Regions from separate parts of the Aminobacter sp. Y103A genome, predicted to be linked through region 1. Evidence: predicted binding sites of a transcription regulator. Region 1 holds the regulator's gene; each other region holds the start of a gene.
The links. The regulator LexA, encoded in region 1, represses DNA repair genes until DNA is damaged. The targets are predictions, from matches to a motif close to TGTTCNNNNTGTGTTCNG.
Positions count from the first base shown of each region.

Region 2: the regulator LexA is predicted to act here: its motif matches at 4,211-4,228, upstream of Amn_RS07865 (2'-5' RNA ligase family protein).
Region 3: the regulator LexA is predicted to act here: its motif matches at 1,224-1,241, upstream of parE (DNA topoisomerase IV subunit B).

Region 1 is NZ_AP017986.1:2,744,413-2,751,898, reverse strand. It holds gene trpD (anthranilate phosphoribosyltransferase) at 1-973, shown strand, start outside; gene trpC (indole-3-glycerol phosphate synthase TrpC) at 978-1,787, shown strand; gene moaC (cyclic pyranopterin monophosphate synthase MoaC) at 1,789-2,271, shown strand; gene Amn_RS13445 (molybdopterin molybdotransferase MoeA) at 2,272-3,477, shown strand; gene lexA (transcriptional repressor LexA) at 3,583-4,299, shown strand; gene Amn_RS13435 (ComEC/Rec2 family competence protein) at 4,427-6,988, opposite strand; gene gltX (glutamate--tRNA ligase) at 7,090-7,486, shown strand, end outside.
Region 2 is NZ_AP017986.1:1,635,913-1,643,398, reverse strand. It holds gene Amn_RS07885 (MarR family winged helix-turn-helix transcriptional regulator) at 1-336, shown strand, start outside; gene Amn_RS07880 (flavin reductase family protein) at 439-1,101, opposite strand; gene Amn_RS07875 (GntR family transcriptional regulator) at 1,357-2,046, shown strand; gene Amn_RS07870 (amidohydrolase family protein) at 2,132-3,577, shown strand; gene Amn_RS07865 (2'-5' RNA ligase family protein) at 3,581-4,096, opposite strand; gene Amn_RS07860 (DmpA family aminopeptidase) at 4,286-5,317, opposite strand; gene Amn_RS07855 (NUDIX domain-containing protein) at 5,323-5,910, opposite strand; gene Amn_RS07850 (amino acid ABC transporter substrate-binding protein) at 6,099-7,115, opposite strand; gene Amn_RS07845 (aminotransferase class III-fold pyridoxal phosphate-dependent enzyme) at 7,235-7,486, opposite strand, start outside.
Region 3 is NZ_AP017986.1:3,121,364-3,128,849, reverse strand. It holds gene parE (DNA topoisomerase IV subunit B) at 1-1,157, opposite strand, end outside; gene Amn_RS15290 (GGDEF domain-containing protein) at 1,414-2,589, shown strand; gene gcvP (aminomethyl-transferring glycine dehydrogenase) at 3,094-5,904, opposite strand; gene gcvH (glycine cleavage system protein GcvH) at 5,919-6,287, opposite strand; gene gcvT (glycine cleavage system aminomethyltransferase GcvT) at 6,293-7,393, opposite strand.

The DNA.
Region 1 (7,486 bases):
GGGCACCCCTCTCACCTTCGAGGAGGCACGCGAGGCCTTTGACATCATCATGTCGGGCGAAGCCACGCCCGGCCAGATCGGTGGCTTTCTCATGGCGCTGCGGGTGCGCGGCGAGACCGTAAGCGAGATATCGGGCGCCGTTGCCACCATGCGCGACAAGATGCTGCGCGTCGAAGCCCCTGCCGATGCCATCGACATCGTCGGCACCGGCGGTGACGGTTCGCACAGCGTCAACATCTCGACTGCCTCGGCCTTCGTCATCGCGGGCGCAGGTGTGCCTGTCGCCAAGCACGGCAATCGCGGCCTGTCCTCGCTGACCGGCGCCGCCGACGTTCTGACCGCCCTTGGCGTCAACATCGACCTCACGCCCGAGGCGATCGGCCGCTGCATCCATGACGCCGGCGTCGGCTTCATGTTCGCGCCGGCGCATCACCCGGCGATGAAGCATGTCGGCGCGACCCGCGTCGAACTTGGCACCCGCACCATCTTCAACCTGCTCGGCCCGCTCTCCAATCCCGCCGGCGTCAACCGCCAACTGGTTGGCGTGTTCTCGCCCGAATGGGTGCGTCCGGTGGCCGAGACGCTGAAGGAACTTGGCGCCCAGCACGTCTGGGTGGTCCACGGCGATGGTTATGACGAGATCACCACGACGGGTGAGACCCATGTCGCAGCCCTCAAGGACGGTGTGATCACCACGTTTACGCTGGCGCCCGAACAGGTCGGCTTGAGCAAGCATACGCGCGAAGAGCTGCGCGGCGGCGATTCCGCCTACAATGCCGCTGCCCTGCGCGGGGTTCTCGAAGGTGCCAAGGGTGCCTATCGCGACACGGTGCTAATGAATGCCGGTGCCGGCCTAGTCGTTGCCGGCAAGGCTGCAACGATCGGCGAAGGCGTGTCGCTTGCCGCCGAGGCAATCGACAGCGGCCGCGCCAAGGCAGTGCTCGACCGACTGGTCGCCGTTTCGAACGGATAGAGACATGGCCGATATCCTGCGCCGCATCGAAGCCTACAAGCGCGACGAGATCGCCGCAGCGAAGGCGCTGCTGCCGCTCGCCGAGCTCAAGGCGCGCGCCCGCGACGTCACCAAGCCGCGCGGCTTTCTCGCGGCACTCGAAACCAGGCACAGTGAAAGCCGCTTTGGCCTGATCGCCGAGATCAAGAAGGCGAGCCCGTCCAAAGGCCTGATCCGTCCCGACTTCGATCCGCCGGCGCTCGCCAGGGCCTATACCGACGGCGGCGCTGCCTGCCTGTCGGTGCTGACCGACACGCCGTCTTTCCAGGGCGCACCGGAGTTCCTGACCGCCGCGCGCGACGCCTGCGCCTTGCCGGCATTGCGCAAGGACTTCATGTTCGAACCCTACCAGGTGCACGAAGCACGTGCCTGGGGCGCGGACGCGATCCTGATCATCATGGCGAGCCTGAGCGACGACGATGCCAGGCGTATCGAGGATGAGGCGTTCGAAATCGGCATGGACGTGCTCGTCGAGGTCCATGACGAAGAAGAGACAGAACGCGCGCTGAAGCTTCAGTCGCGCCTGCTCGGCATCAACAACCGCAACCTGCGCACATTCGAGGTCAGCCTCGACACGTCGGAGCGCCTCGCGCCGATGGTGCCGGCAGACCGGCTGCTGGTCGGCGAAAGCGGCATCTTCACGCATGCCGATTGCCTGCGTCTGCAGAAATCCGGCATCTCCAGTTTCCTCGTCGGCGAAAGCCTGATGCGGCAGGCCGACGTGACCTCGGCGACGCGTGCGCTGCTCGATGGCGCAGCCCTGGCAAGCGCCTGACATGGCAACCACCCTCACCCATATCGGCGCCACCGGCGAGGCCAACATGGTCGACGTCGGCGACAAGGCCGAGACGACACGCACGGCAATTGCCGAAGGCCATGTCGTCATGCGCCCGGAGACACTGGCGTTGATCCTGTCGGGCAACGACAAGAAGGGTGACGTGCTCGGCACCGCCCGCATCGCCGGCATCATGGCGGCCAAACGCACCCATGAGCTCGTGCCGCTCTGCCATCCCATTCTTTTGACCAAGGTTTCGGTCGAGATCGAGCCAGATGAGGCGCTGCCCGGCCTGCGCGTCACTGCGCTTGCCCGCGTCACCGGCAAGACCGGCGTCGAGATGGAAGCGCTGACGGCTGCCTCGGTCGCCTGCCTTACCATCTACGACATGGCCAAGGCCGCCGATCGCGGCATGGTGATCTCCGGCATCCGGCTGGTCGAGAAGACCGGCGGCAAGTCGGGCGACTACAAGGCTGCCGAATAGATGGCGCTGCTGCCCGTCGCCGACGCCCTGGCGCGCCTGCTCGACGCTGCCGAACCACGCGGCACGGAAACTGTCGGCCTTGCCCAGGCATCAGGCCGCGTGCTGTCGGCTCCATTACACGCCCTGCGCACCCAGCCGCCCTTTGACGCCTCCGCCATGGATGGCTACGCCGTCCAGGCCGCCGACATCGCTTCACTGCCGGCGCAGCTCAAGGTTATCGGCCAGGCACCCGCCGGCAAGCAGTTCACGGGCACCGTCGGACCAGGCGAGTGCGTCCGCATCTTCACCGGCGCACCGGTGCCACAAGGCACTGATACCGTCGTCATTCAGGAGAACGTTCGCGATCTCGGCAATGGCGAGATCGCGGTGCTCGAGCCAACGCTTGCTGGCCGCAACATCCGCGCCAGGGGCCTCGACTTCAAGCAGGGCGACCTCATCCTTGATGCAGGACGTGTGCTCGACCCGGCAGCGCTCTCGCTGATCGCAGCTGCCAATCATCCCAGCGTCGAAGTGCTGCGGGCGCCTCTGGTCGCCATCATCGCCACCGGCGACGAGCTGTTGCCGCCGGGCAGCAATCCCGGGCCCGACCAGATCATCGCCTCCAACGCCTATGGCGTCGCAGCGATCGTTCAGTCGGTTGGCGCGCGCGTACTCGATCTCGGCATCGCCGCCGACCGCACCGAGGCAATCTCCGCACTGGTCGCCAAGGCGCTCGCCGCCGACGCCGATGTGATCGTCACGCTGGGCGGCGCTTCGGTCGGCGACCACGACCTCGTTCACCGTGTCCTGACCGATCTCGGCATGGATCTCAACTTCTGGAAGATCGCGATGCGCCCGGGCAAGCCGCTGATGTTCGGCCGGCTCGGCAACAGCCGCTGCGTCGGCCTGCCGGGCAATCCGGTCGCCAGCCTGATCTGCTCGCAGATTTTCCTGAAACCTCTGCTGGCGAAGCTTGGCGGCCGCCCTTATTCACCCGACATGCGCAACGGCATTCTCGACACGGCAATGGCGGCCAACGACCTGCGCCAGGACTTTGTCCGCGCGAATGCGCGCGAGACCGCTGAGGGTCTCGTCGTCACACCCTACCTGATCCAGGACTCTTCGATGCTGCGCACGCTGGCCGACGCCAACTGCGCCATCGTGCGGGTGCCCTTCGCGCCTGCAGTCGAAGCCGGCAGCGCCTGCCAGGTGATGATGTTGCGCTGAGCAGCACCTTCCACCCTTCACGAAATATCAACAGTTGCGGAACACAACTGGAACAGATAGTGTTTGTTCTGGGTTTGTTTTTCTTCTGATTCCTCGGGGGTGGCGATGCTGACGCGTAAACAACACGAGCTTTTGCTATTCATCCACGAGCGGCTGAAGGAAGCGGGTATTCCGCCGTCCTTCGACGAGATGAAGGAAGCACTCGACCTCGCCTCCAAGTCCGGCATCCATCGCCTGATCACGGCGCTCGAAGAACGCGGCTTCATCAGGCGTCTGCCCAACCGGGCGCGCGCGCTTGAAGTGCTGCGCCTGCCCGATTCGATCGCGCCTGGCCTCAACGCGGCGAAGAAGTTCTCGCCCAGCGTCATCGAGGGTAGCCTCGGCCGCAAACCCGAGCCGTCACGCAGCATGTCGGCCGGCAATGACGACGATGTTGCTTCGGCGGTTGCCATTCCCGTCATGGGACGCATCGCTGCCGGTGTGCCGATCGACGCCATCCAGCACAAGACGCATTCGATTTCGGTGCCGCCAGACATGATCATGGGCGGCGAGCATTACGCGCTCGAGGTCAAGGGCGACTCGATGATCGAGGCCGGCATCTTCGACGGCGACACTGTGGTCATCCGCAGCTCGACCACGGCCAATCCCGGTGAGATCATCGTCGCCCTCGTCGACGACGAAGAAGCGACGCTCAAGCGTTTCCGCCGCAAGGGTGCCTCGATCGCTCTTGAGGCCGCCAATCCTGCCTATGAAACCCGCATCTTCGGACCGGACAGGGTCAAGGTGCAGGGCAAGCTTGTCGGCCTGATCCGCCGCTATTGATTGCCGGGGCTGCGTTTCCGCCACCTCGGCCTGTCCATCCTGCTGCAATCTGTAAGCCGGACTGATCTGCCCTGTTGCTATCGTGCCGTATCTGACGGCTCTGCGACGGCGGGTACAGATTTCGGACTCACCGTGTGGTCGCAGTCGGCGCTTTCGGGTGCGCCGTGGTTGCCCCGGCAGGTGTCTTCGGGGGCATCTCCGCTCGCTTGTAGGGTGGAAGGCCCCTCGCCTCGCGCGAAAATTGGCGCTGCGCATGCCACGGGCGGTACGGTTCCGCCACGGCGTGGCGTATCTCGACCGCCCGATCTACGCCAGCCGCCGCGGCTGTGATGAATATCGACGCACTGCCAAGGCGCGCCAGCTCGCGCTTGGTGAGCACGGCCACGCCGGGGCAGACGTCGCTTGCCGTGGCATCGTCGACGACGATGAGATCCGCGTTGTCGCAGGCTCGTGCAGCGGCGCTCGCATTCGCCGCATGGACGATCCGTGCCCCCTCCGGTTGTTGAACCGTGCACAGCCCGCTGTCACAGACGAAGGCGTCCGCGCCGACGGCGTTTAGCTCTCCAGATACTGGTTTGCCGGGTATCGTACCGGCGACATCTGCCTCGGCTGTTGGCTGTGAGCCGGTCTCGCTGGGCAAACGGACAGTCCCGTTCGTTGCATTCGCGGCCGAACGGGCCGGGGTGACGAGAGTTTCCGACGCCAGCGCGCGCAGCCAGTTGTCGACGGTGAACTGGTTCGGCCGGACGCGATTGACGGCCAGCTTGCCATCGTCGACCGGGACGCCGACGAGGCGGCCATCTTCCGAAACGAGAACGTTGGGCGTTTCCGTTTCCACGACCGTCAGCAGCCCAAGGGCCGCGAATGGCAGTGCGGCGGCGCGCAGCCAGGTCGTTGCCGTCGACGCGATGACGAGTGCTGCAGTGAGCAACAATACCGCATGTGACGAGACAAGGCCGACCGCATCGACCGGCGAGCGCTCGGAGAACCAGGTGGCGATGCCAATCATTGCCTTCAGGCCGAAGCCCATCGTGTCGAGGAAAGGGCCGTCGAGTCCAAGCGGCATGAAGATGCCAGCCATGACGGCAAAGGGCATGACCAGGACAGACACAAACGGGCTGACTGCCAGATTGGCGAACAGGCTGAGGGGCGAGACACGTTGGAAATGCCATGCGCCAAAAGCGCTGGTCGCGAGCCCGGCAATCACCGACGTCGCGGCGAGACCTATCGCAACTGTCGCAAGCCAGCGCAAGATTTTGGACGGCAGCGATCTCTGACCGACCGGCAGCGCCTGCTCCTCCCGCCGGTCCGACCACCAGGCATATGCGCCAACGAGGGCTGCCGTTGCGGCGAACGACATCTGGAAGCTCGGCCCGACGACTTCGTGGGGCGAGATCATGATCACGACGACGGCCGAGATCGCCAGGTTGCGCATGGTGAGTGCTGCGCGGTCGAGCAGCACGGCCGTCAGCATCACCGCCAGCATGATGAAGCTGCGTTGCGCCGCGACCTCGGCGCCTGAAATGAACAGATAGCCACCGGTGGCGAGCAGTGCCGCGCCTGCCGCGTACTTCTTGACCGGCCGGTGCGAGGTGAAGCCGGGAAAGGCGGCGAAGCCTAGCCGCATCAAAAGCATGACCGTGCCTGCGACCATCGCCATGTGCAGACCCGAGATCGAGATGATGTGGTAGAGCCCGGTACGCCGCAGCGCCTCATTGACATCCTCGGGAATGCCGCCGCTCACGCCGACGACCAGGGCAGCCGCGATTTCGCCCTCCGGACCGCCAATGCGGTCGCGAATACGCTGGGCAATCTTCTGGCGCACATTCTCGATCGACGCGAATGCACGATCACTGGCCGACAGCGGCTGGGTGGTTGCAGCAAACTCCGGGCCTTTCATGAAAAAGCCGCTGGCGCCGATGCCGTCGAAATAGCTTTCGAAGGAAAAATCATAGCTGCCCGGCCGCACAGGCCCGGACGGCGGCATCAGCCTGACATAACCCGTCACCTCGGACCCCGCCATGACGCCCTCAGGAAGCTTGCGGGCAACGAGCCGCACCCGATCGGGCGTATAACGCAAGACCGGGCGCGCGGTCGCCAGAACGTCGAGCGTCAGCCGCACCCTGCCCTTGTCCAGATTGTCGATTTCGACGACGCGCCCGGTGATGGCAGTCGAGATCTCGGCGCCCAGCATCTTCGTTGCCATGCGTTCCGTCTCGAACTTTGCACCCGCCATGCCGAGCATTGAGGCGGCGAGTGCGGCCAGCGCGTAGTGAACAGGCCGCCGTCCGCGCGTTAGGAAGGCGAGGACGGCCGGTGTCGCTGACACAATGACGAGCGGCGCGAGATCCGGCTCATTCGGAAGCGCGAAATACACCAGGGCACCGGCGGCCAGAAAAACCGGAAGAATCAGGAACGCCGCACCGCGGTCGAGTTCCGTTTCGATCGCGGCCAGGGTGGATCGTGCGGTGATCCGGTGACCGACCAGCAATTGCGATCCTTGCCGTAGCCAGGACTTGTGTCCTCGCTGAAACGGCGATGCATCGGCGTCAGGAGCAGCATCTCTCTCGGGCAGAGCTGGTGGTGTCCACGCAACGGCAGGCACGGCTGGAGAGGTCAGCAAGTCGCGCTCGCTGGCTTCGACCACCGGATTGTTACCGGCCTGCCCCTCCCGCATGCGGTCGCCCATCGGGCCTGCCTCTTGCGCCCCAGACCTTCTATGCTACATCAACCGCACACAAACGCCATGCGCCGCCGGTTTTTCGGCCAAGCGCACTGCTTCCCTTGGAAATCGCCATGCCTGTCGTCACCCGCTTCGCCCCCTCGCCCACCGGCTATCTGCACATTGGTGGCGCGCGTACCGCTCTCTTCAACTGGCTTTATTCCCGCCACACCGGCGGCACCATGCTGCTGCGTATCGAGGACACCGACCGCGAGCGCTCGACCGACGCCGCAACTGCAGCGATCCTCGAGGGCCTGACCTGGCTCGGCCTGACCTGGGAGGGTGAGCCGATTTCGCAGTTCGAGCGTGCGCCGCGCCATCGCGAGGTGGCCGAAGAACTCGTGCGCATGGGCAAAGCCTATTATTGCTACGCCTCGCAGGAAGAGCTGACCGAGATGCGCGAGAAGGCGCGCGCCGAGGGCAAGCCGCCACGCTATGACGGCCGCTGGCGCGACCGCGACCCGT
Region 2 (7,486 bases), 1.1 Mb from region 1:
GCGCGCGCCCGACTGATGATGCAGATCGCCAAATGCGAGGGCAAGACGCAGGCCGAGCTGGCAGAGCAGATGCAGATCGAGCAGCCCTCGCTGGTCGGGCTCATCGACGGGCTGGAGAAGAAGGGGCTGGTGGTGCGCTGCACCACCGACGGCGACCGGCGCACCAAGCGCATCTTTCTGACGCCGACGGCGCGGCGCGAGGCCGACAGCATGTTCGCCGACGTCGCCGAGCTGCGCTGCCTGGTGCTTACCGGTGTTGACGACGCCGACATCGAAAGCGCGACCCGCGTGCTGCGCGTGCTGAGCGAGAACATTGGCGCGGCGGCCGAGGACTGACGCCCAAACAGAAAGGGCGCCCGAAACGAGCGCCCTTCCCATGCAAGGTCGTCGGGGGCTTACGCCTTGCGGTGGAGCGGGTGGGCCGACAAGGCTCTGGCCTCAGCCGATGACCTTTTCCGACTTCGGGGCGGCATTGGCGGCTTTTTCCTCTTGAGGAAAAAGCTCGGCCGGGCGCTTGAGCACGAACTGGTCGGCGGCAACGATGTAGTTGTCGGCGTGGAGACGGGCGATCGGCTGGTAGACCTCGGGCCGGACATAGCGGCCGCGCTCATCGAGGCAGTCGTCGCGAACATACATCTGCACGACCTCGCCAATGACGATGGTGCGGCGGCCATAATCGAGGATCTGCGACACACGGCACTCCATGGCGCAGGGCGATTCCTCGATGCGGGGTGCCGCGACCTTTTTCGACGGCGTGCTGGTCAGGCCGGCGAGCTCGATCTCGTCGACGTCGGCGGGGAAGTTGATGCCGGTGACGATCATCTCGCTGGCAATCGCCATGTCGACCATGTGGACGACGAACTCGCCGGAGCGGCGGATGTTGGCGACGGTGTCCTTGGCGGTGCCATCAGGACGGGTCTGCATGCCGAGGATGAGCAGCGGCGGCTCATGTGAGAAGACGTTGAAGAAGCTCATCGGCGCGGCGTTGTTGCAGCCATGCTCGTCGATGGTGGTGACCAGCGCGATGGGGCGCGGTCCGACGAAGTTGGTGAGCAGCCGGTAGCGGTCCATTTCGGGCAGCTCGGCGAAATCGAAATCCATTTTTTCTCCCTCAGACCGCAATCCGCAGCATGTGGTGGGTGCCGATATCATACACCCGAAGCACCGGCGCCTCACGTTTCCGGACGGCAGACCCGCGCCACCATGTAGCAGGTCGGTTCCCGACTCCATCCATCGCACGCTGTCATCGTATCCAATTATTGTCAACAATCGTTGTCGACAGATTTGTTGACTTGCCGCGCTTTTAGGTTTGAATAGGTTGGAGCCGCATATCGGGACGAACGGGAGGAGGATTGGATGGACGCTGAAGCAGGCATGCGGCATGCCACCGATCAGGAAATCTACGAGAAGATCTGGAGCGCCATCGCCGAGCGGCAGATCGGCCCCGGCACGCGGCTGAAAGAAGAGCAGCTTGCCGACATCTTCGGCGCCAGCCGGGCACGCATCCGCCATGTGCTGCAGAACCTCGCCCGCGACGGCCTGATCACACTGGTTCCCAATCGCGGTGCGTTCGTATCCAAACCGTCGATCGAGGAAGCGCGCGATGTGTTCTTCGCCCGCCGCACCATCGAGGAAAGGCTGGTCGAGCGGCTGTGCGCGACCATCGACGCCGCCGGAATCGCTCGGCTGGGCGAACATGTCGACCAGGAGCGCAAGGCCCACCAGGGCGGCGACCTCGCCGGTGCGATCAGGCTCTCGGGCGCGTTCCACATGCTGATCGCCGAGTTGGCGCAATCGCAGATCCTCGCCACCCTGCTGCGCGATCTGGTTTCGCGGACGTCGCTGATCATGGCGATGTACCAGCAGAAGGAAATCCAGAACTGCGGCCCCGACGAGCATGCGGCGATCGTGCAGAGCATCACCGCGCGCGACGCCAAGGCGGCACTTGCCGTCATGCACCACCACCTCGCCCATATCGAAAACCAGCTCGATCTCGAAAGCGAACGCGTGCTCGCGCGCGACCTGGAAGACATTCTGGGGCTGTAGCCCCGGTTTGACATGGCTTGCGGAAGTCCGGCTCGGACTTCCGCAACCATGCGATTTCGCCCGCCGACTTTTGGAAAGCAGTGACATGACGCAGCCAGACATCCTCGTCCGCAACGTGACGGCGATCACCGTCGACCCGGAACGCCGGGTGATCGACCGCGCCTGGATCGCTGTCACCGGCGACCGCATCAGCGCCATCGGTGGCGACGGCGACGCCGAGCCTGTCGGCGCCAGGGACATCATCGACGGCACAGGCATGGTGGCGATGCCCGGCTTGATCGACAGCCATTCGCATGCCGGCCACGGGCTGGTGCGCAATGCCGGCGCCGGGCTCGACAGCTGGTTCGACGCCTGCGAGGAGATCTACGCGCGCGGCTCGACGCCGGACTTCTGGCGCGCCGAGGCGCGCATGACCCAGCTCGAACGCCTGCGTGGCGGCATCACCACCGGTATGACGCTGCTCGGTGGCGGCGCCGATATCTACCGCACCGACGATCCCATCTATGGCGACGCGCATTGCGGTGCGACCGCCGAATCCGGGCTGCGCACCTTCATGGCCGTCGGCCCCGGCCGGACGCCCTTCCCGAAAAACTACCGCCAGTTCTCGGAGACCGGTCAGGCGCGCGACGTATCCGTCGGCTTCGAGCGCCAGCTCGAGGTCAGCGAAATCCTGATCGATCGCTGGAACGACCTGCTCGGCCGCGGCACCGGCGTGTGCCTTGTCATGCCGGTCTATTATGCCGCCCAGGTGGCGGATGCCGATGCCCGACGGCAGGTCGTCGAGATGGGCGAAGCGGTCATGGATCTGCGCCGTCGCAAGGGCGTGCTGTTCACCCAGGACGGCCACCGCGACGGGTCGATCGCGCTGGCGCGCGATCTTGGTGTCCTCGGTGAGTTCGCGCTTCTGGGTCATAGCGTCGACCTCACCGAGGAAGATTTTGCAGCACTGAAGGAGACAGGCGCGTCGATCATCCACAATCCGAGCGCCATCATGTCGGTCTATGGCCGCTGCCCGGTGCCGGAGCTGCTCGAGGCTGGCATCAATGTCTGCCTGGGTTCGGACGCGGCCGCCCCCGACCGCGGCTACGACATGTTCCGCCACATGGCGCAGTGCATGCACTACCACCGCCGCCACTTCCGCGACCCGGCCTATCTGCCGCCCGGCAAGACCATCGAGATGGCAACGATCGACGCTGCCAGGGCGCTTGGCCTGGAGAAGGAACTGGGGTCGCTGGAGCATGGCAAGAAGGCCGACATCGTGCTGGTCGACATGCGCAAGCCGCATCTCTACCCGCCCGTCATGACGGTGACGCGCATCGCCCATTTCGCCAACGCCGCCGACGTCGACACCGTCATCGTCAACGGCAAGGTGTTGATGCGCAGCCGCAGGACCGACCATCTCGACGCCGAGGACATCCTCGCCGATGCCGCCGAGCAGGCGGCACTCGCCTTCGAGCGTGTCGGGCTGACACATCTGCTGGAAGAACCTGAGGAGTTCTGGCGCAACGCGCGTCAGCCGCTGCCGCTCTGAGCCTCAGCCCAGCAACGGCCAGTTGCCGACGCTCCGGCGGCGGCCACTGGCCGAACGATGCAGGAGATGAAACTCCGTGATCGGGACGACGATCGGCCGGTCGAGAGGCGTTTCCGGGACGAGCCTGTCGGCGTAGAGCACGGTGCAGTGGGGCACGAAGCCGACGCGCCGGCGTAGCCGGAGCCCCGCACGGTTCAACGCATCGATGATCCGGCGTTCGAGCTCCACCACCTTATCGGCACCCTTGCCGCACAGCAGAACCAGCGGTTTCGATTCCCGATTGTGGAAGCTGGCGATGCGGTCGAAGGCCAGCTCGAATGCCGGCACTCTGACTGTCGCGGCGGCGGCCGAGGCGTCATGCACCGTGGTTCGGTCGATCTCCCCGCCGTTGTGAAGCCCCATCAGCGAGACGTGCAGCTGTCCTGCATCGCGTGGCGTCCCGGACAGGCCATGGCTGCGGCGGGTATGGTCCGCCACCGTCGCCATCTGCGCCGACTGACCCGGATGCAGACGAAACATCAGCCTGTCTGCGTCGGACCTTGCCTGCCTTGGCCAACGCGACGGTGGTCGCAAACCAAGCGAAGTTGCTCCGAAGTCGAACTGGAGTTGCCGCGACATGACTTCCTCCTTTTTAAGAACAAAGAAGGAACATGCTAAGTTTATTTTCCGACCCCGGCAATCCTGCTTCCAGAGCCCGTCGAAGGCGATCTAGCCCTGCTCTCTCAACCAGTCTGCCAGCGACGGCCTGACATGCCCGGCGCGGCCATGCATGACCTCGGCTGCACACATCGAGTTCACCACGGCCTCCTCGGTTGCTTCGGCCGCGGCGCGGAACAGGCGATCGATGCGGTTTTCGTTGAGGGCGGAGATGGAAACGAAGTCGGCACGCTCGTCATGATCGAAAGTCCGAGCGGTCGAGAAGCCGAGCGCGATGTCGCCGCTGCCATGCCCCCAATAGGCGCCGAGCCTGGCGAGACCGGCGCCGCAGCGGCGGACGACGCGCTTGAGCTGTCGGTGTTCCATCGCGATGTCAGTGGCGAGGATGACGATGACCGAGCCCTTCTCGGCCTCTCGCCTGCTGCGCGGATCGGGGCGACGACCATCGGGAAGGACGAGATCGCCGGCGCGGCCGAAATTGGTCAGCACCAGCACGCCGACATGATGCGCGCTGCCGGCCAACTCGATGCGGCGCGAGGCAGTGCCGATGCCACCCTTGAAACCGAAGCAGCTCATGCCAGTGCCGGCGCCGACATTGCCTTCGGCAACCGGCCCGGACGCGGCTGTTGCAAGCGCTGCGCGGGCATCGTCCTCGGTGACGGCGAGCGCCTGGATGTCGCTGAGATGGCCGTCATTGCACTCCATGACCACGGGATTGACCGTCGACGTCTCGCGGCCGATGTCCGGATTCTCCAGAACCGCCGCGCGGATCAGCGCGTTGGCGCAGGTGCCGACGCCGAAGGTGTTGGTGAGCAGGATCGGCGTCTCGATCGAACCGAGCTCGTCGACCTGCATCAGGCCGGTGCTCTTGCCGAAGCCGTTGATGACATCGCATGCGGCCAACACCTTATTGCGGTACATGTTACCGCCATGGGGCAGGACCGCGCTCACGCCGGTGTTGAGGTCGCCCGAGCGAATGGTGCGATGGCCGATGGCCACGCCTGAAACGTCGGTGATGGCGTTGAGCGGTCCGGTCGGCGACGTGCCGAAGGAGATGCCGAGCTCGCGGGCGATGGTCGACATCGGCGCTAGGCTCCGCGCAAGAGGTGAAGGGCTGCGTATTGCAGCAGCATGATGGTCTTGGCGTCGCAGATGCGGCCGTCGGCAACCATGGCGAGCGCCTCATCGATGCCGATCTCCAGCACCTCGATGTCCTCACCCTCGCCTTCGTGGCCGCCGCCTTCGGAGATGCGGTCGCCGGGCTCGTAGCGGCCGACGAAGAAGTAGATCCGCTCAGTGACGGCGCCGGGGCTCATGAAGGCCTCGAAGACGCGGCGGACGTCGCGGACGCGGAAGCCCGTTTCTTCCTCGGTCTCGGCCCGAATGCGCTCCTCCGGGCTGGCATTGTCGAGCAGGCCTGCCGGCGTCTCGATCAGCATGTCATCGTAGCCACTGACGAAAGCCGGGTAGCGGAACTGCTTGACGAGAACGACAGTGCGGCGGACGGAATCATAGAGCAGGATGGTGGCGCCGTTGCCACGATCGTAGGTCTCGCGGCTCTGGAGCTGCCATTCGCCATCATTGCGGCGATACTCGAAGACCGTCTTCTTCAACAGATACCAGTCATCCGACAGGACTTTGACATCCTTGACGCGAACGCGATCGGCTATGCTCATCAATGCACCTATGCTGCGGCCCGACGAACGCGCCGGGAATCTCGCGAGGCAGCATAGGCGGGGCCGCGCTGACGCGCGACTTGGAAATTCTGGCGGGAAGATAAGGGGCCGCGCTGACGCGCGACCTGGAAATTCTGGCGGGAAGAAAAGGGGCCGCGCTGACGCGCGACCCCGGGGGAGGAAAGCGATCAGCGGACCGGCGGGGCGTACATCAGGCCGCCGGCATTCCACAAGGCGTTGATGCCGCGGTCGATCTTGAGCTCGCTCGACTGGCCGAGATTGCGCTCGAAGATCTCGCCGAAATTGCCGACCTTGGAGATAATGTTGTAGCTCCAACGCGGATCGAGACCGAGCTGCTGGCCGCTGTCACCCTCAGCGCCGAGGAAGCGCTTGATGGCAGGATTATCCGAGGACAGGCCGGCTTCGGCATTGTCCTTGGTGATGCCGAGTTCCTCGGCTTCGAGCAGCGCGAACAGCGTCCAGCGCACGATGTTGAACCACTTGTCGTCGCCCTGTCGAACGGCAGGCCCGAGCGGCTCCTTGGAGATGATCTCCGGCAGGACGACATAGGCAGCCGGATCGGTAAGCTTCAGCCGCTGGGCATAGAGTGCCGAGGCATCCGTCGTGTAGACGTCGCAACGACCGGTGTCGAAGGCCTTGATGATGCCGTCGGCGGAATCGATGACCACCGGCTCGTATTTCATCTTGTGGGCGGAGAAGTAGTCGGCGACGTTCTGCTCGGTGGTCGTGCCCTGCTCGGTGCAGACGGTTGCGCCATCGAGCTTGAGCGCGCTGTCGACGCCAAGAGCCTTGCGGATCATGAAGCCCTGGCCGTCATAATAGGCGGTGCCGACGAAGCGGATGCCGAGGCTGGAATCGCGCGACAACGTCCAGGTGGTCTGGCGCGACAGCACATCGACGCCACCCGACTGCAGCGCGGTGAAACGCTCCTTGGTCGACAGCGGCACGTAGCTGACCTTTTCCGGATCGCCGAGCACGGCGGCGGCCACGGCGCTGCAGAAGTCGATGTCAAAACCCGACCATTTGCCGGCATCGTCAGGCGCCGAGAAGCCGGCAACGCCCTGGCTGACGCCGCAGGTAAGCTTGTCGCGCTGCTTGACGATGTCGAAGGTGTCGGCCGCTGCCGGAATGGCCATCGCGGCCGAGCCGAGCAGCGACGCAGTTGCAAAAATCGTCCTCATCATTTCCTCCCTCTGGTGTTCGAGGCAAAGCCTCTGCTTGCCGCCGGCGCGTTGGCGCCGGAAGTCGGTGAATTCCCCTGTCGCTAATTCCCTCCGCGCGAGAGCTTCGCGCGGGCCTTGAGCTACACGCCTTCCGCCGATACCGCGGCGAACGCCTCCTCGAGCACGCCGACAAGATGATCGGCATTGGCACGGCTGAAGATCATCGGCGGGCGCATCTTGAGCACGTTGTCGTGCGGGCCCTCGGTGCCGATCAACACGCCGCGCGCCCTGGCCCCGGCATTGACCTTGCGGGCGAAGGCGGTCGCCGGCTGCTTGGTCCTGCGGTCGGTGACCAATTCGATGCCGAGGAACAGCCCCTGGCCCCTGACGTC
Region 3 (7,486 bases), 380 kb from region 1:
TTGGTCTGGCCGACAAACTCGGGCTCGCGGATGAACACCGATAGCATGCCGGCGGCCGAGATCATCACGTCTTCGCTGGTGACGATCGAGGCGCGCTTGTTGCCGACGAGGTCGGCATAGGCGCGCAGGCCACGCGTCAGTATGTTGCGGAAGCCCATCTCGTGGGTGCCGCCGTCGCCCGTCGGGATGGTGTTGCAGTAGGAATTGATGAAGCCGTCGCCGCCGAACCAGGTGACGGCCCACTCGACCGAGCCGTGGCCGCTCTGCTTCTCGCTCTTGCCCGAGAAGATTTCACGGGTGACCTGCATCTCACTGCCGAGCGAGGCCTTGAGATAGTCGCCGAGACCGCCGGGGAAGTGGAACACGGCCTTGGCAGGCGTCTCGTCCTTTTCCTTGATCAGCGTGGGATCGCAGCTCCAGCGGATTTCGACGCCGCCGAACAGATAGGCCTTGGAGCGCGCCATCTTGTAGATGCGTGCCGGTTCGAAATGCGCGCCCTTGCCGAAGATGTCCGGGTCGGGGTGGAAGCGCACCTTGGTGCCGCGCCTGTTCTGGACGTCGCCAAGGCTTTCCAGCCCGCCCTGCGGGACGCCGCGCGAAAAACGCTGACGGAACAGTTTGCGGTTGCGCGCCACCTCGACTTCAAGCTGGTCGGAGAGCGCGTTGACGACCGAAACGCCGACACCGTGCAGGCCGCCCGAGGTCTCATAAACCTTGGAGTCGAACTTACCACCGGCATGCAGCGTGGTCATGATGACCTCGAGCGCCGACTTGTTCTTGAACTTGGGGTGCGGATCGACCGGGATGCCGCGACCGTTATCGGTGACGGTGAGGAACCCCTCGGCGTCGAGCTCGACCTCGATGAAGGTCGCATGGCCAGCCACCGCCTCGTCCATCGAGTTGTCGATGACTTCGGCAAAGAGATGGTGCAGCGCCTTTTCGTCGGTGCCGCCGATATACATACCGGGGCGACGGCGGACGGGCTCCAGGCCTTCGAGAACTTCGATATCGGCAGCACTGTAGCTGTCGCTGGCGTCCTTTGCCGGAGCAGGGCGCTTCGCCGCCGCGGCCGCCGCGACCAGCGGGTCAACCGGACGGGAAACGGGGCGTGCAGGCTGGTTGCCGAGATTGCCGAAAAGGTCGCTGTTGTCGTCCATGCTCAATACGGTTGTTCCGCGCTGCGAATCACTTGTCGAGTTTGCCAGTTTTGCCGGTCCGGCAACAGTTCCTGATCTGTTCGTCCCCCGCCCGTTCGATTTGCCCGAATTGGCAGGGCCGGCGCAACCTTTCGTAAACGCTAACCGAAGTCGCAGCACTCAGCTGACGATGGCGCGGCAATGTAAGGTTGCGGCTGACCCGGAATGTCCAATAACTGCTGCCCGAACATTCGGACATCAGGAAGGCCGCGCCCCCGTGCTTGACTTTGGTTCCCTGTTGCTCGCCACGGCCCTGTCGGGTGCGTGTCTGAGCGGAACACTCGTCGCGATCTGGCTGACGGCGCGTCAGTCCCGTTTCGTTCTCACGATGGCGGTGGGAATACTACTTCTTGTCACCCATGTCATCGCCTTTTGGCTTTATGGTCGCCATGCCTCCTCATGGCTCGGGCAGGGCATGTTGGCGCTGCTCGTCGCCGGCTTCTTCGTCGTCTTCACCTCCGCCGACCAGTATATCGAGCGCGGCTGGTCGAAACCCGCAGCCTTTCCGGTCGCCGCGATCATCGTCCTGACAGTCGTGGTCACCGCGGCGGGCTTCGACGGTCTCGGCTTTGTCATCGCCTATTCGGCGGTAACAGGCATCCTCGTCATGACCGCGACCGCATTCTGGACGAGCAAGGAGGTCGACCGCCGCGTGCTGGCCCCGGTCTCGCTGCTTACCGGCAGCAGCGCCATATCCTTCGCGCTATGCGCCTTCGTCATCGTGCAGCAGAAGCAGTGGGTGCTCGGCAGCGTGCCCAGGAACTGGGCCGAGGACGTCAATACTGTCGTGGTCGTTGCCTGCATGACCGCACTTGGGGCACTCACCATCTCGTTCCACCATCTGCGCACCCAGAGCCGGCTGACCGAGGAAACGCTGACCGATCCGCTGACGGGGCTGATGAACCGCCGGGCGCTTACGTCGCTGCATGGCGACACGCAGTTCGGTGAACGCCGGGCTCTCGCCATGGCCGATCTCGACCACTTCAAGCGGACCAACGATGTCTTCGGCCATGCCGTGGGCGACCGGGTGCTCCAGCGTTTTGCCGATGTTGTCAGAAGACAATCGCGCGACGGCGTCGAGGTATTCCGGCTCGGTGGCGAGGAATTTGCCATCGTCATCTCGGGAATGAGCACGCTGGAGGTCTATGACGTCCTGCGCAAGATTGGCGCGTCTTTCGGCGCCGAGGTCGTCGGCACCAAGCTCGGCCCGCTCCGGAGCACGGTCAGCGTTGGCGTGTGTTTCGGCGATGATGAGCCGCGCACGGTCGAACAGATGCTGCTTGGAGCCGATGCTGCGCTCTACGCCGCCAAGCGCGCCGGCCGCAACCGCGTCGCGACGGCTGGAAATGCGGGCAGCAAGGCTTATCGCGAGCCGGAACTGCTGTTTGCTTGATAGCATCGGCGAACCCGACGATTGTCCGACCTAGCTGCAGGGCTCACTCCGGATTGGCTGCACAGGCAGGCGGGTGATGGTTGCCTTTGATGTCGCGATGCGAGAGCTTGATTTACAAAGTAAAGCAAAGAGTCGGAGAGTGCGATGGAGAGGCGAGAGGCATTCGAACGCCTTCTTGATATAGCGGTAGAAAGTAGAGTTCTACTAAACGACCTTCTTTTGGATTGCCAAGGCAAAATCTCCGACAAAGACTTTGTTGAGTTGAGGACGGCGGTGGGAATCGCCATGGGAAACATGTTTGTCGAGACTGTTGTACCGATACTGAATGAGTTTCCCGAACTGAACACTGCATCAAAGTTGCGTAGCCCGACCCCGTTGGGCCACCCGTTCGATCTCTGACGAACGGCCATTTCGGCGTACGCTGCGGTTTAAGCCGACAGGCTATGAATCAAATCGGCGGCGCCCGTGAGGTGCGCCGCCGATGAAGGTGTTCGCCGGGTCAGGTTACTCGGCTGCGCCGAGGTACTCGCTCAGCGGCGGGCAGGCGCAGACCAGGTTGCGGTCGCCGGCGACGTTGTCGATGCGCGACACCGGCGGCCAGTACTTGGAGACAGTGTCGGGATCGCCGCCGGGATAGGCCGCTTCGAGGCGCGAGTAGGGGTGCTTCCACTCGCCGGCCAGCGTCTCGGTCGCCGTGTGTGGCGCGTTGACCAGCGGATTGTCATCCCTAGGCCATTCGCCTTTTTCGACCTTTGCCGCTTCGTTGGCGATGGCGATCATCGCTTCGCAGAAACGGTCGATCTCGTGCTTCGGCTCGGACTCGGTCGGCTCGACCATCAGCGTCCCGGCAACCGGCCACGACATGGTGGGCGCATGGAAGCCGTAGTCGATCAGGCGCTTGGCGATGTCCTCGACCGAGATGCCCGCACGCTCCTTGAGCACGCGGGTGTCGAGGATGCACTCATGCGCGACACGACCGTTGCGGCCCTTGAACAGCACGGGATAGTGCGCCTCGAGCTTGCTGACGATGTAGTTGGCATTGAGGATCGCCGTCTCCGTCGCGTGCTTGAGACCCGAAGCGCCCATCATCCGGATGTACATCCAGGTGATCGGCAGGATCGAGGCGCTGCCGAAGGGGGCAGCCGACACCGCATGCGCGCTGCCGATTTCGACATGGCCTGGCAGGAACGGCGCCAGGTGCGACTTGACGCCGATCGGGCCGATGCCGGGGCCGCCGCCGCCATGCGGAATGCAGAACGTCTTGTGCAGGTTCATGTGGCACACGTCGGCACCGATGTCGGCGGGCCGCGAAAGCGCAACCATCGCGTTCAGGTTGGCACCGTCGAAATAGACCTGGCCACCATGGGCATGGACGATCTCGCAGATGTCGCGCGCACCTTCCTCGAACACGCCATGCGTCGAGGGGTAGGTGAACATCAGCGCCGCGAGCTTGTCGGCGTGCTGCTCGGCCTTCACCTTGAGGTCGGTGACGTCGATGTCGCCATCTTCGAGGCAGTGCACGACAACAACGTCCATGCCGGCCATGGCAGCACTGGCCGGGTTGGTGCCATGCGCCGAGGACGGGATGAGGCAGATGTTGCGCTGCGTCTCACCACGCGAATGGTGATAGCGGCGGATGGCCAGAAGGCCGGCATATTCACCCTGGCTGCCGGCATTCGGCTGAAGGCTGACGGCGTCGAAGCCGGTGATTTCGCACAGCCATGCTTCGAGGTCGTCGGTCATCGCGCGATAACCGAGGGAATGGCTGGTCGGCGCGAACGGATGCAGGTTGGCGACCGACGGCCAGCTGACCGGCATCATCTCGGCGGCGGCATTGAGCTTCATGGTGCAGGAGCCGAGCGGGATCATGGCGCGGTCGAGCGCCAGGTCCTTGTCGGCCAGCCTGCGCAGGAAGCGCATCATGTCGGTTTCCGAGCGGTTCTGGTGGAACACCGGCTGGGTCAGGAACTCCTTGCCGCGCGGCTGGCCCGGCAGCGAACGCTTGGCTTCGGCCACGACCTTTGCGCCAAACAGGGCAGCGATCGCTTCGAGATCGGCAGCTGTCGAGGTCTCGTCGAAGGCGACCGAGACATGGTCGGCGTCGATGACACGCAGCAGGCGGCCGGTCTTCTCGGCCTCGGCGGCAATAGCCTCGGCCTTGCCCTTGGCCTCGATGGTGACGGTGTCGAAACGTTTGTCGCCAAGCACCGGCAGGCCGGCAGCTTTCAGGCTCTCGGCAAGACGGCTGGCCAGCGCGTGGACCCGCTCGGCGATCGCCTGCAGGCCGACCGAGCCGTGCCAGATGGCATAAGATGCCGCCATGTTGGCAAGCAAGGCCTGTGCGGTGCAGATGTTCGACGTCGCCTTGTCGCGGCGGATGTGCTGTTCGCGGGTCTGCAGTGCGAGGCGGTAACCGGGGCGGCCCTTGCTGTCGACCGACTGGCCAACGAGGCGGCCAGGCATCAGGCGGGTCAGCTTGTCGGAGACGGCGCAGTATGCTGCGTGCGGACCGCCAAAGCCCATCGGCACGCCAAAGCGCTGCATCGACCCTGCGGCGATGTCGGCGCCAAGGCTGGCAGGCGTATCGGTTACGGTCAGGCTGAGCGGATCCGAGACGAAGATGACGATGGCGCCGACGGCCTTGGCCTTCTCGATCGCCGCCCTGTGGTCGCCATAGACGCCGTTGGTGTCGGGCCAGGAAACGATCAGCGCTGCCGTGTTGTCGTCGATGGTCTCGCCGTCGATCTCGGTGCCCAGCGGCTCGGCGCGGGTACGAACGACGTCGAGGACCTGCGGGTGCGCTGCACCCGCAATGGCGACGCGGCTGCGCTTGTCGCGGTGATGGCGCAGCGCGATGCCGACCGCTTCGGCAACGGCGGTTGCTTCGTCGAGCAGCGAGGCGGAGGCGACCGGCAGGCCGGTCAGTTCGGCGACCAGCGTCTGGAAGTGGAACAGGAGCTCCAGGCGGCCCTGGCTGATTTCGGCCTGGTAAGGCGTGTAGGCGGTGTACCAGGCCGGGTTCTCGAACAGGTTGCGCTGGATGACCGGAGGCACGTTGACGCCGTGATAGCCGGCGCCAATGAAGCTCTTCAGCACCTTGTTGCGGCCCATCTTCTCGCCAAGCTCGGCAAGCGCTTCATGTTCGCTCGCCGGGGCCGGCAGGTTGAGCGCGCGGTCGAGCCGGATCGACTTCGGCACGGCCTGCGAAATCAGCGTTTCCACGGAGGGTACGCCGATGGCGGTGAGCATGGCGCGGGTTTGTTTTGGGCCGGGCCCAATGTGGCGGGCCGAAAAGGGATAGGGTGCGGTGGTCATCTCAGGCGATCCTGTCAACCGATATGGGCTTTGTAGCCCGCTTCATCCATCAGGCCGTCGAGCTGGCCCGCATTGGCGATCTTCATCTTCCACAGCCAGCCGTCGCCTGATGCAGCCGAATTGACGAGCGCCGGGTCGGACGAGAGCGTTGCATTGGCTTCGGTGATGTCGCCGTCGATCGGTGCATAGACGTCCGATGCGGCCTTGACCGACTCGACGACCACGGCGACGTCGCCCTTGGCGAGCTTGCGGCCGGCTTCCGGCAGGTCGACGAAGACCAGGTCGCCAAGCTGTTCCTGGGCGTAGTCGGTAATGCCGACGGTAGCGATGTCGCCTTCAACGCGGATCCACTCGTGGTCTTCGGTGAAATAGGTCTTGGTCATGGAAATTATCCTTTGCGGTAGCGATGCTGCGTGAAGGGAAGAGAATGAACGTCGACGGGCACCTTGGTGCCGCGGACGTCGGCGAAGACACGGGTGCCGGCCTTGGCCAGCGACGCTGAGACATAGCCCATGGCGACCGGGAATCCGGCCGACGGGCCAAAGCCGCCCGAGGTGACGCGGCCGATCAGCTTGCCGTCGGCATCGAACAGCTCGGCGCCGGAGCGCACCGGCTGGCGGCCTTCAGGCTTCAGGCCGACGCGCTTTTCCTTGGCGCCGTCGGCGAGGATCGCAGCAAGTGCCGCGCGGCCGATAAAGCCGCCGTCTGCACGCAGGTCCTTGGGGATCGCCCACATCAGGCCGGCACTTGCAGGGTCGTTGTCGGGGGTGATGTCGTTGCCATGCAGGCAGAGCCCGGCTTCGAGGCGCAGGCTGTCGCGTGCGGCAAGGCCGATCCACATGGCGCGCTCGTCGGCCAGAAGCTTGGCAAGCAATTCGCGCGCGTCTGCCTCCGGCAGGCCGATCTCGAAACCATCCTCGCCGGTATAGCCGGAGCGGCTCATGAACCAGGTGGCGCGCGGCTCGAAGCCCTGCATGAAGAACAGCGCGTCGGTGGCAATGCCGGCCTTGCCGAGCACTGTGGCCGCCTCGGGGCCCTGGATCGCGATGAAGACGCGGTCGAGCGGCTCGATCGTGGCGTCGAAGTCCTTGGCCAGCGCACGCAGATGCGCTTCGTCGGTCGCTGCGTTGCCGGCATTGGCCACCACCATGAAACGCTCGTCGCCGAGACGGGTGATGATCAGGTCGTCGATGATGCCGGCGGTCTCGGTCAGGAAGAAGGTGTATTTCGACTGCCTGGTCTCAAGCGCGCGCGCATCGAGCGGGCAGGCGCGGTTGATGAGGTCGGCGGCCCCCGGGCCGGTGACAAGGAACAGCTTCATGTGGGAGATGTCGAACAGGCCGACATGCTCCCGGGTGTGAAGGTGTTCCTTCATCACGCCGGCAGGATAGGTCAGCGGCATGTTCCAGCCGGCGAAGGCGCCAAAGCGCGCACCGGCGGCTGCATGCAGATCTGCAAGTGGGAGTTGGTTGGTGGCTTCGCCTGTCATGTCTTCTCCAGAGTCGCACGTGTCCAGCCGCTTGTGGCAGCCATTCCGTGCCCCTCTGTCTGAAGCCTGAGAGACTCGCGCTCCGGAACTCTG